DNA from 2 places in the Pseudomonas sp. TMW22091 genome. Region 2 is predicted to be linked to the other one. Evidence: predicted binding sites of a transcription regulator. Region 2 holds the regulator's gene; the other holds the start of a gene.
The links. The regulator FliA, encoded in region 2, starts transcription of late flagellar genes. The targets are predictions, from matches to a motif close to CTAAAGTTTNNNNNNNNNNNGCCGNTAA.
Positions count from the first base shown of each region.

Region 1 (7,743 bases), on a different contig from region 2:
CCAGGGCGGCAACGGTGGTGAGCACCAGGTATTCAGGATGTTTGACCCACGTAAGCGGGTAATGCCCCAGCAACATGTCACGCACCGAACCGCCGCCCAGTGCGGTGACGCAGGCGATCAGCACCACCCCGAACCAATCCATCCCGCGCCGACCGGCAGATAGCGCACCGGTCATGGCTTCAGCCGTAATGGCCACTAAATAGAGCATCAGCAACATGTCGGCGATCCTTGCGATAAGGCGCGCAGTCTACTCATTTGCCGCATGCACCAACAGAGGGCAGAGGGACGGTCGCGCCTCAGAACTTGATGAAGTGCTTTCGGTAGTGCTGCAATTCGGCAATCGACTCGCGAATATCGTCCAGCGCCAGATGCGTGCCTTTTTTGACCAGACTGTCGCGCACTTCAGGCGCCCAGCGCGCCACCAGCTCTTTAAGCGTGGAAACGTCGAGGTTGCGATAGTGGAAGTAGCTTTCGAGGTTTTTCATGTAGGTGTACAAAAAACGCCGATCCTGACAGATGCTGTTGCCACAGATCGGTGATTTGCCTTTAGGCACCCATTGCTCAAGAAAGGCGATGGTCTGTGCCTCGGCCTCGGCCATGGTTGTGGTGCTGTCCTTGACACGCTGGGTCAAACCGCTGCCACCGTGGGTGCGGGTGTTCCACTCGTCCATGCGCGCCAGCACTTCATCGCTGTGATGGATGGCGATGACCGGGCCTTCGGCCAAGGTATTGAGGTTGCTGTCGGTAACGATGGTGGCCATTTCAATAATGACGTCGTTGTCAGGATCCAGACCGGTCATTTCCAGGTCGATCCAAATCAGGTTCTGCGCGTTTTGCATAATGGCCTCCAGTGCTTAGTCGCGCAGTTTAGCTTAGGCAGGTTGCCCACGTGCTAAACTCGCCAGCGTTTCACCCTCCTTATCGTTTTATCAACACGGAACACCCATGGCCAAACGCCAGCTCAACCGTCGCCAAAACTGGCGCATCGAAAAGATCCAGGGCGAGCGCGCTGCCCGCGCCGCTAAACGTGAATCCAGTGCGGTCGAAGCGCTCGAAGGCGGCGATTTAGGCGCTGAACAGCTGGGCCTGGTGATCGCGCACTTTGGTGTGCAGGTCGAAGTCGAAGCGCAGGAAGGTGAGCTTAAAGGCCAGATGTTCCGTTGCCACTTGCGCGCCAACCTGCCCGCACTGGTAACAGGCGATACGGTGGTGTGGCGCGCTGGCAACCAGGGTATCGGCGTTATCGTCGCCCAACTGCCGCGTAAAACCGAACTGTGCCGCCCGGACAGCCGCGGCCAGCTCAAGCCAGTCGCCGCCAACGTCGACATGATCGTGATTGTATTCGCGCCCATGCCCGAGCCGCACGCCAACCTGATTGACCGCTATTTGGTCGCGGCTGAGCACGCGGGGATTCGCCCTTTACTGCTGCTCAACAAGGCTGACCTGATTGACGAGCAAAACGCCCCGGCACTGAACGCTTTGCTGGGTGTTTATCGCCAGCTCGGCTACCCGGTGCTGGAAGTATCGGCGCATCACGGCGACGGCATGCAGCAGTTGCAGGCGCAACTTGACGGCCACATCAGCGTGTTTGTGGGTCAGTCGGGCGTGGGTAAATCGTCGTTGGTCAACAGCTTGCTGCCAGAGGTCAACCTGCGGGTGGGGCCGCTGTCCGAAATCTCGGGCCAGGGCACGCACACCACGACCACAGCGCGCTTGTTCCACTTTCCGGGCGGCGGCGACTTGATCGACTCCCCGGGCATTCGTGAATTTGGTCTGGGCCATGTCAGCCGGGCCGATGTTGAAGCGGGCTTTATTGAGTTCAACGACTTGATTGGCCGCTGCCGCTTCCGCGACTGCAAGCACGACCGCGAGCCAGGGTGCGCGTTACTGATGGCGCTCGAGGATGGCCGCGTGCAGCAACAACGCATGAACAGCTACCGCTCGATTATTGCCAGCTTGCCTGAATCAAGCTACTAACGGCAAAAGCCCCTCACCCTAGCCCTCTCCCAGAGGGAGAGGGGACTGATTTGTGGGGTATGGCACATCTGCTTTAGCTTTTAGCTTCCTCTCCCTCCGGGAGAGGGGACTGATTTGCGGCGTATGGCACATCTGCTTTGGCTTTTAGCTCCCTCTCCCTCCGGGAGAGGGGACTGATTTGTGGCGTATGGCACATCTGCTTTGGCTTTTAGCTCCCTCTCCCTCCGGGAGAGGGTTGGGGTGAGGGCAGCGCCGGGTCATCAAACAAATTCAGCTTCTGGCGCTCCTCATGCATCGGCGGCGGCTGTTGATCCGGCGGCAAGGTGATCGGGTCAACCGGCGCTTTGGGCAGCGACTTAGCCTTGACCGGCTCCGCACTCTGCCCTCCTTCAATCGCTTGCTGGGCACGCTTGTTCAGCACCACGATGTCGATACGGCGGTTGACCGGGCTCGTCGGGTTGGTCTTGTCGAACGGCACCGATGAAGCGTACCCCACTACCCTGGCGATCTGACTTTCGGGGTAACTGCCCGTAACCAGCGCACGACGGGCCGCATTGGCACGGTTTGCAGACAATTCCCAGTTACCAAAATCACCGCTCCCCGAATACTGCGTGGCATCGGTGTGACCGCTGATGCTGACCTTGTTCGGTACCGCTTTGATGGTGTCAGCCATGGCCAGCAGAATATCTTCGACGTACTGCTTAAGCCGCGCGCTGCCAACGTCAAACATCGGCCGGTTTTCATCATCCATGATCTGAATGCGCAAGCCATCCGGCGTGATTTCAAACAATAACTGGTCTTTGAATTTGCGTAACTGAGGGTTTTCTTCGACCTTGTTTTGCAACTCTTGCAACAGCAGTTCCAGGCGCTCTTTCTCCACTTGCTCAGCCACACTTTCGGCCTGATCAGGATCGATCTTCTCTTTGTTGATCATGTCGACCTGGGGTTGCAGTTTTTCTTCTGGGTTGAGCGTGTTGTCCGGTGCCAGGGCGGGTGTACCGCCCAAATCGATGGTGTACGGCGAACCGCTTTCAGTGAAGCCGACCGGGTCTTTGAAGTAGCCGCTAATAGCAAGCTTCTGCGCCGGGGTGGCCGCAGACATCAGCCACAGCACCAGAAAGAACGCCATCATCGCCGTGGCAAAGTCAGCAAAGGCAATTTTCCAGGCGCCGCCGTGATGGCCAACGGCAAAACGCTTGACGCGCTTGATGATGATCGGCTGATTGTTTTCCATAAATCAGCGACCGCGAACCACTTGCTCAAGCTCGGAAAAGCTTGGACGGTGCTTGGGGTACAGCACTTTGCGGCCAAACTCGACTGCCAGCGACGGCGGCATGCCCGAGGCAGAAGCGACCAGCGAGGCTTTGATGGCTTCATACACGTTGATTTCTTCTTTGGCATCGTGAGCCAGCGACGTGGCCAAAGGGCCGAAGAAACCATAAGCGGCCAGAATACCGAAGAATGTACCCACCAATGCAGCACCTACGTGCTGGCCAATGGCAGTTTGATCGCCTTCACCCAGCGATGCCATCGTCACCACAATACCCAGAACGGCCGCCACGATACCGAAACCCGGCATGCCGTCGGCGATACCGTTGACGGCGTGAGACGGGTGCTCAAGCTCTTCCTTGAGGTTGAACAACTCCATGTCGAACAAGCCTTCCAGCTCGTGGGGCGCCATGTTGCCCGAGGACATGATGCGCAAGTAATCACAAATAAATGCGGTCATGCGCTCATCTTTAAGAATGGTCGGGTATTTGGCGAATATCGGGCTGGCAGCCGCATCTTCGATGTCGGCCTCAATAGCCATCATGCCTTCGCGACGGCTTTTATTCAGAATCTCGTAAACCAGGCCCAGCACTTCAAGGTAGAAAGCGTGGGAGAACCGCGAACCGAACATGCCCAGCGATTTTTTCAGTACGTGCAAGGTCATGTAGCCCGGATTGGCCTGCAAGAACGCACCCAGCGCTGCGCCGCCAATGATCATGACCTCAAAGGGCTGGATCAGTGCCGCGATCTTGCCGTGGGAGAGCACGTAGCCGCCGAGTACACTCGCGATCACGACGATAATGCCGATAATTTTAGCCATAAATATAAAAGTACTTATTCAGTCGGGTTCGGGGTGATTGCAGCGTCACTAAAACTCTTCTTCTCCCTATCGGCAAATCTGCGCCAGACTGTAACGCGTAAAAGCGAAAAACATTCAGCCCGGTTCGGGCGTGCCCTCCCTTTATGATGATCGCGCTCCTTTTATGGCTAATAAAAACTCTGCATCGACATCAGTACCGACCACTCTGGACGCTTGGGTTCAGCGCCTGAACGACGCGCAGTTGCCCATCTCGCAATACAGCCATGCGCATGTGAGCGCGGCGATCAACGACAGTCGCCGCTCTTTGCGCGATATTGCCGAGATCATGCAAGACAGCCCGGCGTTGGCGTTAAGCCTGATTCGCGAAGCCAACCAGCATCTGCAAAGCAGCCTGAGTGAACCGGCTGAAAGCCTGGAAGTGGCCCTCAACCGACTGGGGTTGAAGCGCACTCTGGAAGTGCTTGAGAGCTTGCCCGCTCTGGCACCTGAGGATATGCCGCTGGCTTTCCGACAAATCCAGCTCATCAGCCAGCATGCGGCGCAACAAGCCATCGGCCTGTTCGGCAATCGCCTGGCGCGGCTCTGGCAAGAGATTTACTGGGGCAGTTTGCTGTTCCTCTCGCCCTTGTGGGCCATGGCGCTGACCCACCCTGATCAGCTCGAAGAATGGGAGCTGCGAGTGCTTCACCGAGGTGAGTGCGCCGCCAAGGTTGAGCTCAAGCTGTTCGGCGTACGCCTGTTTGAAATTTGCAGGGCGCTGGCCGAGTTATGGCAGCTGCCTGCCTGGGTACTGCACGGCTATACCGTGGTCATTGAGCAACAGCCTACGCTGGTCAGAGTGTTGCATATCGCTCGCGACCGGCATCATCCGCTTCGCCAGCAACAGCGTCTGGACGCCGATCCGGCCTTGCGCAGCTGGCTCAACCAGCCGGCCAACAGCGTGCTGCTGGCCAATGGGTTGGCACTGTCGGCCCAAGCCGCATGGGATATACCGCACAATCGGCGCTGGCAACTTCTGACCAGCCTGTACCTGCAAATGCCGCTGGACGATGTGCAACAGCTTGTTCACCAAAACGCCGTCAGCAGCGGCCGATACCACTCTTTGCCAGACCTTTGGCACCCGGCGCAGGCACTGCTCTTGCCCTGGAATGCACGCCGCACGCTGCAAGGCAATCAACCCGCCGCGCCGCCTTCAGCCGAAGCACTGGCCCTGTGGCGCAAACACTGTGCACAGCTTTTGGCCGAGCCAAGCACGTTCGCCAATGCGATGCACCTGACCACATGCGCCCGCGAAGCCTTGGTCGCCTGCGGTATGCGCAGGCTAATGGTGTTGATGGCTGACAAGACATCGAGCCATCTGCGGGTTTTTCAGGTCTGGGGACTGCCCAAAGAAGTGTTCGATCTGACTTTCAACATAAGCGAGAGCGCCGGCCTGCAGCGTTTGATGGCGCAACCGGCACAACTGCGCCTGACCCCCGATAACAATGCGGTGATCTGCGCAGCTCTGCCTGACGACCTGCGCGGCCTGTTTCCCGGTGAGCATCTGCTGCTACGCTCGCTGAGCAATAATGGCCGCGTGGTCATGCTCGTGCTGGCCGACCAGGGCGGCGGCGCGCTCAACGAGACCAGCGTGCAAGCGTTTGGCAAAACCGCGCAGTGCATTGAAAAAGCCCTGCACAGCTTTACCAACCGCGGGCGTTAGCGCTTGCGCTACAATCCCCTCTTTTTTCGCTCTGGAGAACCCATGCCTGACTTCTCTGGCTTGCCGTTGGTGATCGAACCCGGCGACCTGCTCGCACGGCTCGATGCCCCCAACTTGATTGTGGTCGACCTGACCAGCGCAGCACGCTACGGCGCCGGGCATATTCCGGGGGCTCGTTTTGTCGACCCCAAACGCACGCAACTGGGTCAGCCTCCCGCACCTGGCCTGCTGCCGACACACACGTCGCTGGAAGCCTTGTTCGGTGAACTGGGGCACACACCCAACGCGGTCTACGTGGTGTATGACGACGAAGGCGGCGGCTGGGCCGGGCGTTTTATCTGGTTGCTCGATGTGATCGGGCACAAGGCCTATCACTATCTTGATGGCGGCCTTCACGCCTGGATTGCCGAAGGTGGCCCGCTGTCCACCGACGTACCTGCGCCTGTCGGCGGCCCGGTACGGGTGACGCTGCATGAAGAACCGACCGCCACCCGCGAGTACCTGCAAAGCCGTCTGGGCGCAGACGACCTGGCAATCTGGGATGCGCGCAATCCCGCCGAATATTCGGGCGAAAAGGTGTTGGCTGCTAAAGGCGGTCACATCCCCGGCGCGATTAATTTTGAATGGACAGCAGGCATGGATAAAACCCGCGACCTGCGCATTCGGACCGATATGGCGCAGATCCTCAAGGATCTGGGGATCACACCGGACAAAGAAGTGATTACTCATTGCCAGACCCATCACCGTTCTGGCTTTACCTATCTCGTTGCCAAAGCACTCGGTTATCCGCGTGTCAAAGGCTACGCCGGCTCCTGGGGCGAATGGGGCAACCACCCCGACACCCCCGTCGAGCTGCCTGTCAAACACTAAGGACCTGTAATGAAAAAGCGTTTGTTTCTCTTGAGTCAGTACCTGCTGCCCCATCACCTGCTGTCGCGTCTGGCCGGCTGCATTGCCGAGTGCCGTGTGCGCTGGTTTAAAAATGCGTTCACCACCTGGTTCGCCAAACGCTACAACGTGGACATGTCCCAAGCGCTGGTTGAAGACGTCACCGCGTACGAACACTTCAACGCCTTCTTCACACGCGCCCTGAAAGACGGCGCTCGCCCGCTGGACCAAACCCCCGGCGCCGTCTTGAGCCCGGCCGATGGTGCAGTCAGCCAATTGGGTGCCATTGAGCACGGTCGTGTATTCCAGGCTAAAGGCCACAGCTACAGTGTGCTGGAACTGGTGGGCGGCGATGCGGCCGTTGCGTCGCAGTTCATGGGCGGCGAATTTGCCACCATTTACCTGTCACCCAAGGATTACCACCGTGTGCACATGCCGCTGGCCGGTACTCTGCGAGAAATGATCTACGTGCCAGGTCGCTTGTTCTCGGTTAACCAGACCACCGCTGAAAACGTGCCGGAGCTGTTTGCCCGCAACGAACGCGCCGTGTGCATTTTTGATACCGAACGCGGCCCGATGGCCGTGGTATTGGTGGGTGCCATGATCGTGGCATCGATTGAGACGGTATTTGCCGGTTTGGTCACGCCGCCTAAACGCGAGCTGAAAACCTTCCGTTACGACGAAGCCGCGCGTGCGCCGATTCACTTGGAAAAAGGGGCCGAACTGGGTCGCTTCAAGTTGGGATCGACAGCCATCGTGCTGTTCGGCCCAGAGCAGGTCAAATGGGCCGAAGGCCTGAGCGCAGGCTCGCCGGTGATGATGGGGCAGAACATTGGCGCCCCTGCTCACGCCGAATAACCTGCGATCCATACTGACTCCGTAGCAGCTGCCGAAGGCGGCGTTCGGCGGCGCAGCCGTCGTAGAAACTAAAATCGCGGTGAACCAAACACACCATGAATTCAGATTTCACGATCGCTTCGCAATCGGACGCGGCCTTGGACCGCTGCTACGAAATCATTTAGCCCTGGCTGTTGCGGTCACGCTGGCCCAGCAAATACAGCACGCCATCCAGCCCCAAGGTCGAAAT
Region 1 covers NZ_SCFI01000005.1:201,934-209,676, forward strand. Annotated here, with positions in the region: gene EQV93_RS11945 (trimeric intracellular cation channel family protein) at 1-217, opposite strand, end outside; gene orn (oligoribonuclease) at 297-839, opposite strand; gene rsgA (small ribosomal subunit biogenesis GTPase RsgA) at 946-1,977, shown strand; gene motB (flagellar motor protein MotB) at 2,186-3,211, opposite strand; gene motA (flagellar motor stator protein MotA) at 3,215-4,066, opposite strand; gene EQV93_RS11970 (HDOD domain-containing protein) at 4,230-5,768, shown strand; gene rhdA (thiosulfate sulfurtransferase) at 5,811-6,638, shown strand; gene asd (archaetidylserine decarboxylase) at 6,648-7,514, shown strand; gene serB (phosphoserine phosphatase SerB) at 7,675-7,743, opposite strand, start outside.
Region 1: a site for FliA is predicted at 4,133-4,160, ahead of motA (flagellar motor stator protein MotA). Genes of this name have one in related genera too.

Region 2 (7,743 bases):
GTCGGCCATTCCGGACGCTGATGTGATCATCACCAACCCGACCCATTACGCGGTGGCGCTCAAATACGACCCGGAGAAGGGTGGGGCGCCGATGTTGCTGGCCAAGGGCAGTGATTTTCTGGCATTGAAAATTCGTGAGATCGGCGCCAAGCACAACATTTTGCTGCTGGAATCACCTGCATTGGCGCGGTCAATCTATTACTCCACCGAGCTCGAGCAGGAAATCCCGGCGGGGTTGTACCTGGCCGTGGCGCAGGTGCTGGCGTACGTGTACCAGATTCGCCAACACCAGGCTGGGAAGGGCAAGCGGCCTGATCCCCTTGACGATTTGCCGATTCCGCCGGATTTACGTCGCGATGAATAACCGGAGTCTCAACATGCGATTCTCGGGGTGCTGTCAGGATTGACCGATTCACTGTCATTTTTGTCAGTAGAGGCTTCGTGCAAATCTGCTTAACTTGAAACGGCAGGTGTCATATTAATTCGTGTGCAGGCAAGGAGAGGCGCGATGTCGATCGAGTTAACCCTGATTCCTGATGGTGCTGTTCGAACTTATGCGTTGAGTGATTCTTTTGCCACGGCCCATGTGGATCTGGATGGGCTATTCCCCAAGTTCCCTGCGCTGGAGGGTACTTTTGCGATTTTCTGGATAGATCAATTATCGGATCAACGCATCGTCGGGTTTAGCACCGAAGGCTCCAACTTGCTGGCAGTCATTTCTTTGCCCACAGCTCCGCAAGGGTGGGGCAGTGAGGAGTATTACTCCGCGATCATGGATCGGTGTTTCAAGGAGCGTGACAGCATCCTGCAATTTTTGCGCAAATCTCTGAGCTTTGAAGGCATCAATGGGCGTTGTGTGCGCAGTTTTATCCTGTGCAACCTGGTGCGTCAGTTGCAGTTGGACAGCGTACCGGTCTGGAAAGATCGTCCGCGAACCCGTGATGGTCGTTGTGGCGACATCTTGATTGGTGGGCATGGTAGCGAGCGTTACGAGCCTAATCGCAAGATTGACGTGGTGTTTGGTGCCAACAGCAGCGCGTGCCTGGTGATTGATTTGGGTGAATGGCGCTGGAATTGATGGCGGGTCCCATACCCTCACCCTAGCCCTCTCCCAGAGGGAGAGGGGACTAAAAGCAGATGTGCGCAATGGCAACCATCAAGCCCTTTCTCGCAGAGGCAGAGGTAGAGGGGGGCTAAAAGAGGATATCCGCAACGCCACCCATCAAGCCTTTTCTCGCAGAGGCAGAGGTAGAGGGGGGCTAAAAGCGGATATCCGCAACGCCAACAACCTAGTCCCCTCTCCCTCTGGGAGAGGGTTAGGGTGAGGGTAGCTTTTGATTCTGATGTGGCAATTGGCCAAAGTTGGAAGGCTTCTTGCAAAGGCAGGCTTTACGGCGCATTCAGCGTCAAAAGTTTGCTAAAGGTTTGTTGCAATGTCATTGGATCGCTCTCAGTTAATCAACACAGCCCGTAATGGCCTGGCCGGTTTGGGGCAAGGGCAGTTGGGCGTGCCGTTGCTGCTGTTGGTGATGCTGGCAATGATGATGTTGCCGATTCCGCCTTTTCTCCTCGATGTGTTCTTTACCTTCAACATTGCCCTCTCCATCGTTGTGCTGCTGGTCTGCGTCTACGCGCTGCGCCCGTTGGATTTCGCGGTATTCCCCACTATTTTGCTGGTCGCGACGTTGATGCGCCTGGCACTCAACGTGGCTTCCACCCGAGTGGTCATGCTCCACGGTCAGGACGGTCATGCCGCGGCCGGCAAGGTGATTCAGGCCTTTGGCGAGGTGGTGATCGGCGGCAATTATGTCGTTGGTATCGTGGTCTTCGCCATTTTGATGATCATCAACTTTGTGGTTGTGACCAAAGGTGCCGGGCGCATTTCCGAGGTGAGCGCACGCTTCACCCTCGACGCCATGCCCGGTAAGCAAATGGCCATTGATGCTGACCTCAACGCGGGCCTGATCGATCAGAATCAAGCCAAGCTGCGTCGTCAGGAAGTCGCCCAGGAGGCCGAGTTCTACGGCTCGATGGACGGCGCCAGTAAATTCGTGCGCGGTGATGCCATCGCCGGTCTGTTGATCCTGTTTATTAACCTGATCGGCGGCATCGCGGTGGGTATCTTTCAGCACGGCATGACCTTTACCGACGCCGGCAAGGTTTACGCCTTGCTGACCATCGGTGACGGTTTGGTGGCGCAGCTGCCTTCGTTGCTGCTGTCCACCGCTGCGGCGATTATGGTTACCCGTGCCTCTGGCTCCGAAGACATGGGCAAGCAGATCAACCGGCAGATGTTTGCCTCGCCCAAAGCCTTGGCGGTGTCGGCGGGCTTGATGGCGGTCATGGGTATCGTGCCGGGCATGCCGCACTTCTCCTTTCTGAGCCTGGCGGCTGTCGCCGGTGGCGTGGCGTATTTGATGTGGAAGAAGCAAAACGCAGCCAAAACTCAAGCCTTGCAGGAAGTGAAGTTGCAACAAGACCTGCTGCCGTCCCCGGCCCGTGCCCAAGAGACCAAAGAGCTGGGTTGGGATGACGTCACGCCTATCGACATGATTGGCCTTGAAGTGGGTTATCGACTTATTCCGTTGGTGGACCGCAATCAGGGTGGTCAATTGCTGGCGCGGATCAAGGGTGTGCGCAAGAAGCTTTCACAGGATCTGGGCTTTCTGATGCCTACCGTGCACATTCGCGACAACCTTGATCTGGCCCCCAGCGCCTACCGCTTGACCTTGATGGGCGTGATTCTGGCCGAGGCCGAGATTTACCCGGATCGAGAAATGGCAATCAACCCGGGGCAGGTGTTTGGCACGCTCAACGGCATCACCACCCAAGACCCGGCCTTTGGCCTCGAAGCGGTGTGGATCGAGGTCAGCCAGCGCAATCAGGCCCAGTCGCTGGGTTACACCGTGGTTGACGCCAGCACGGTCGTGGCCACCCATTTGAACCAGATTCTGTACAAGCACTCCCATGAGCTGATCGGTCATGAGGAAGTGCAGCAATTGATGCAGTTGCTGGCCAAGTCTTCGCCCAAATTGGCAGAAGAACTGGTACCGGGCGTATTGAGCCTCTCACAGCTGCTCAAAGTGTTGCAGGCGCTGCTGGCCGAGCAGGTGCCCGTGCGCGATATTCGCAGCATTGCCGAGGCCGTCGCCAACAATGCTCACAAGAGTCAAGATACTGCCGCTTTGGTGGCCGCCGTGCGTGTCGGGTTGTCCCGCGCTATCGTGCAAAGCATTGTAGGCGTTGAGTCCGAGCTGCCTGTTATCACCCTGGAACCCAGGTTGGAACAAATATTGCTCAATAGTTTGCAAAAGGCCGGACAAGGCCAGGAAGAGGGCGTTTTGCTGGAGCCGAGCATGGCTGAAAAGCTACAGCGCTCATTGATTGACGCGGCTCAGCGTCAGGAAATGCAAGGCAACCCGGTGATCTTGCTGGTGGCAGGCCCGGTACGCGCAATGCTTTCGCGGTTTGGCCGTTTGGCGGTACCTAACCTGCATGTGCTGGCGTACCAGGAAATCCCGGATAACAAGCAAGTCACGATTGTTGCGACAGTAGGCCCGAACGGCTGAGGGTTTGATTTATGCAAGTGAAGCGATTTTTCGCCGCCGATATGCGTCAGGCCATGAAGCTGATTCGTGATGAGTTGGGCGCTGATGCCGCCATTATTGGCAATCGCCGCATTGCCGGCGGCGTTGAGTTGACCGCAGCGCTGGATTACAAGCTGTCTGCCTTGGCCCCCCGCGTGCCGAACGTAGAGCTTGAAGAAGAGCTGCGCAAAACCCAGTCCAAAATAGTCTCGGCGCAGGCCGAGCTAAGCCTGCGCAGCGAAGGCGACGGTGATGTAAACCGCCAGCTGTTTGCCGGCTTGCCCTTGACGGCTGCCGAGCCGTTGATTGAGCCGACGCTCGAAGAGCCGCCGCGCCCGGCTGCGACGCCTTCGACCGGCATTGACCGTCGTGTCTTTGACAGCATGCGTTCAGAGCTCAATGGCCTGCGTGAATTACTCGAAGTGCAACTGGGCTCGCTTGCCTGGAATCAGTTGCAAGGTGCCAAGCCTGCGCAAGCAAATTTGTGGCGCCGGTTGCAACGTATTGGTTTGTCGGGGCCGTTGTCCCGTGATCTATTGGCGCAAGTTGCCGAAATTGAAGAGCCACGTCAGGCCTGGCGCATGCTGTTGGCGCATCTGGCGAGGATGATTACGACCCCGGAAATCGAGCCGCTTGAAGAAGGCGGCGTGATCGCTATGGTCGGCCCGGCTGGTATGGGTAAAACCACAACGCTGGCTAAGCTGGCGGCGCGATATGTACTCAAGTACGGCGCGCAACACATCGCATTGGTGAGCATGGATAGCTTTCGTATTGGCGCTCAGGAGCAACTCAAGACCCTGGGCCGAATTCTCAATGTTCCGGTAACTCACGTAGCGCCGGGCCAGTCGTTGGGTCAGACGCTCGAGCCCTTGGTGCGCAAGCGCGTGGTGTTGATTGACACTGCAGGCCTGCAAGCCAGTGACCCGGCGCTGCGTCTGCAACTGGAAAGCCTGGCGGGACGCGGGATCAAGGCACGTAATTACCTGGTGCTGGCCACCACCAGTCAGAAGCAGGTGTTGCAGGCCGCCTACCTCAGCTATAAACGCTGCGGGCTGGCCGGTTGCATTCTGACTAAACTCGATGAAACGGCCTGTTTGGGCGAAGTGCTGAGCCTGGCAATCAGCAACGATTTGCCGGTGGCGTATCTGACTGACGGCCCGCGTATCCCCGACGACCTGCATCTGCCGCGTCGTCATCAGTTGGTGAGTCGTGCAGTCAGTGTGCAAATGCAGGAAGATCCCAGCGAGGAGGCCATGGCCGATATGTTCGCTGATATCTATACCAGCCCCCCCGAGCGGGTCGGTTAAGCGAGTCAATATGAGTTGCAATGTACCTACACCGATGGTTTGCAAGGTGTGGTGCCTTCGGGCACACGCAGCCAGCCGTTGTAGCCGCGTCTAAGAAAGACAAGGTAAGAAAGATCATGGGCAGCATGCATCCCGTACAGGTGATCGCAGTGACCGGCGGCAAAGGTGGCGTCGGTAAAACTAACGTGTCAGTGAATTTGTCCATCGCGTTGGCCGAACTGGGTCGGCGTGTGATGTTGATGGACGCTGATCTTGGGTTGGCTAACGTTGATGTCCTGCTGGGGCTGACCCCCAAATACACCCTGGCCGATGTGGTCGAGGGCCGTTGTGAGCTGCGCGATGTCCTGCTGACAGGCCCCGGCGGTATACGTATCGTACCGGCCGCTTCTGGCACTCAGAGCATGGTCAACCTGAGTCCGGCGCAGCATGCGGGCCTGATTCAGGCGTTCAGTGACCTCAGTGACAACCTCGATGTGCTGGTGATCGATACCGCAGCCGGCATCGGTGATTCGGTCGTGAGTTTTGTTCGAGCCGCCCAAGAGGTGTTGCTGGTGGTCTGCGATGAGCCCACGTCGATCACGGATGCCTACGCGCTGATCAAGTTGCTGAACCGCGATTACGGCATGAACCGCTTCCGCGTATTGGCCAATATGGCGCAAAGCCCTCAGGAAGGCCGCAACCTGTTTGCCAAGCTGACCAAGGTCACGGACCGCTTTCTTGACGTTGCCCTGCAATACGTGGGCGCTATCCCCTATGACGAATGCGTACGCAAGGCGGTGCAAAAACAGCGCGCCGTGTATGAAGCATTTCCGCGTTCCAAATGCTCGCTGGCCTTCAAGGCCATCGCGCAAAAAGTCGACACGTGGCCGTTACCGGCCAATCCCCGAGGCCATCTCGAATTTTTTGTCGAGCGTCTTGTGCAGCAAGCAGGTGGAGGACGGCATTGATGACCGCGAGCGGCTATCGCATGTACAGCAAGGCGTCGCGCGACAATCAGTACGAACTGATCGAGCGCTACGCACCGTTGGTCAAGCGTATTGCCTATCACCTGCTGGCGCGCTTGCCCGCCAGCGTGCAGGTGGATGATTTGATCCAGGCCGGGATGATCGGTCTGCTTGAAGTGTCGACCAAGTACGACGCAACCAAAGGTGCGAGTTTTGAGACGTACGCGGGCATTCGCATTCGCGGCGCCATGCTCGATGAAGTGCGCAAGGGCGACTGGGCGCCACGCTCGGTGCACCGCAATACGCGCATGGTCAGTGACGCAATTCGCGTTATTGAAGCAAAAACCGGGTGTGACGCTAAAGATCATGAGGTTGCGGCCGAACTCCAGTTAAGCCTGGATGATTATTACGCCATTTTGAATGACACCCTGGGCAGCCGCTTGTTCAGCTTCGATGATCTGTTGCAGGACGGCGAGCACGAAGGGCTGCATGAAGATGGCGCCAGCGCGCACCTTGAACCCTCGCGGGATCTGGAAGACGAGCGCTTTCAGGTGGCGTTGGCCGAGGCCATCAGCCTGTTGCCGGAGCGCGAGCGTCTGGTGCTGGCGCTGTATTACGACGAGGAGTTGAACCTCAAGGAAATCGGCGAAGTGCTGGGGGTCAGCGAATCGCGGGTCAGCCAGTTGCACAGCCAGTGCGCCGCGCGTTTGCGCGCCCGTCTGGGCCAGTGGCGCGCACATTGAAACACTGATTCATTCGTAGCAGCTGCCGCAGGCTGCGTTCGATTGCGCAGCGATCGTCAACCCAGAGCCCGTGGTGTGGCAGATACGCCGCAGTCGCTGCATTGACGACGGCTTTGCCGCCGAACGTCGCCTGCGGCAACTGCTACGAAATTGACGGGCTTTTGATAATTACCGAATTGATTGAATGGCGCGCTCAGAGTGTGGGCGCGGCAAAGACCGCTTGGAGGCCGTATTGGACAAGAACATGAAGATCCTTATCGTTGATGACTTTTCAACGATGCGCCGGATCATTAAAAACCTGTTGCGTGACCTCGGGTTCACGAACACGGTCGAGGCGGATGACGGCAACACCGCGTTGCCGATCCTCAGGTTGGGCAGCATCGACTTTCTGGTGACCGACTGGAACATGCCGGGCATGAGCGGTATCGATTTGCTGCGTCAGGTGCGAGCCGACGAAAAGCTCAAACATTTGCCTGTCCTCATGGTGACGGCCGAGGCTAAGCGCGAGCAAATCATCGAAGCGGCCCAAGCCGGAGTTAACGGCTACGTGGTCAAGCCGTTCACGGCTCAGGCGCTCAAAGACAAGATCGAAAAAATCTTTGAACGCATCGGTTGATCGGCTGGAAGGGGGGCGCAATGGAGCATAAAGAAGCGACTCAGGGCGAGTTTGAATCGACCCTGAAAAAACATGCGCGCGAATTGGTCGAAAGCCTTGAAAAAGGGCAGTTCGGCGAGGCAGTGCAGTTGATTCATGAACTGAACCAGACCCGCGACCGCGGTCTGTACCAGGAAGTCGGCAAGCTGACCCGCGAGTTGCACAGCTCCATCGTCAACTTTCAAATAGATCCTGGCATGCCGCGTGCCGAAGAAGTGTCACAGATCACCGATGCCGCCGATCGTTTGGCTTATGTTGTAAAGCTGACGGAAGCGGCGGCCAATCGGACGATGGATTTGGTCGAAAGCAGTACACCGCTGGTCAATGCCTTGGGCACGGATGCCAAGGCGTTGAGTGCCGATTGGGGGCGCTTTATGCGTCGCGAAGTCGGTGCCGAGGAGTTTCGTGAGCTGGCGCGTCGCGTAGACAGTTTTTTGACGCGCAGTGACATTGAGAGCACCCAGGTATCAGCCAACCTCACTGATATTTTGATGGCTCAGGATTATC
Region 2 covers NZ_SCFI01000003.1:498,426-506,168, reverse strand. Annotated here, with positions in the region: gene flhB (flagellar biosynthesis protein FlhB) at 1-364, shown strand, start outside; gene EQV93_RS08975 (hypothetical protein) at 509-1,078, shown strand; gene flhA (flagellar biosynthesis protein FlhA) at 1,440-3,569, shown strand; gene flhF (flagellar biosynthesis protein FlhF) at 3,581-4,894, shown strand; gene fleN (flagellar synthesis regulator FleN) at 5,011-5,841, shown strand; gene fliA (RNA polymerase sigma factor FliA) at 5,838-6,581, shown strand; gene EQV93_RS08950 (chemotaxis response regulator CheY) at 6,826-7,197, shown strand; gene EQV93_RS08945 (protein phosphatase CheZ) at 7,218-7,743, shown strand, end outside.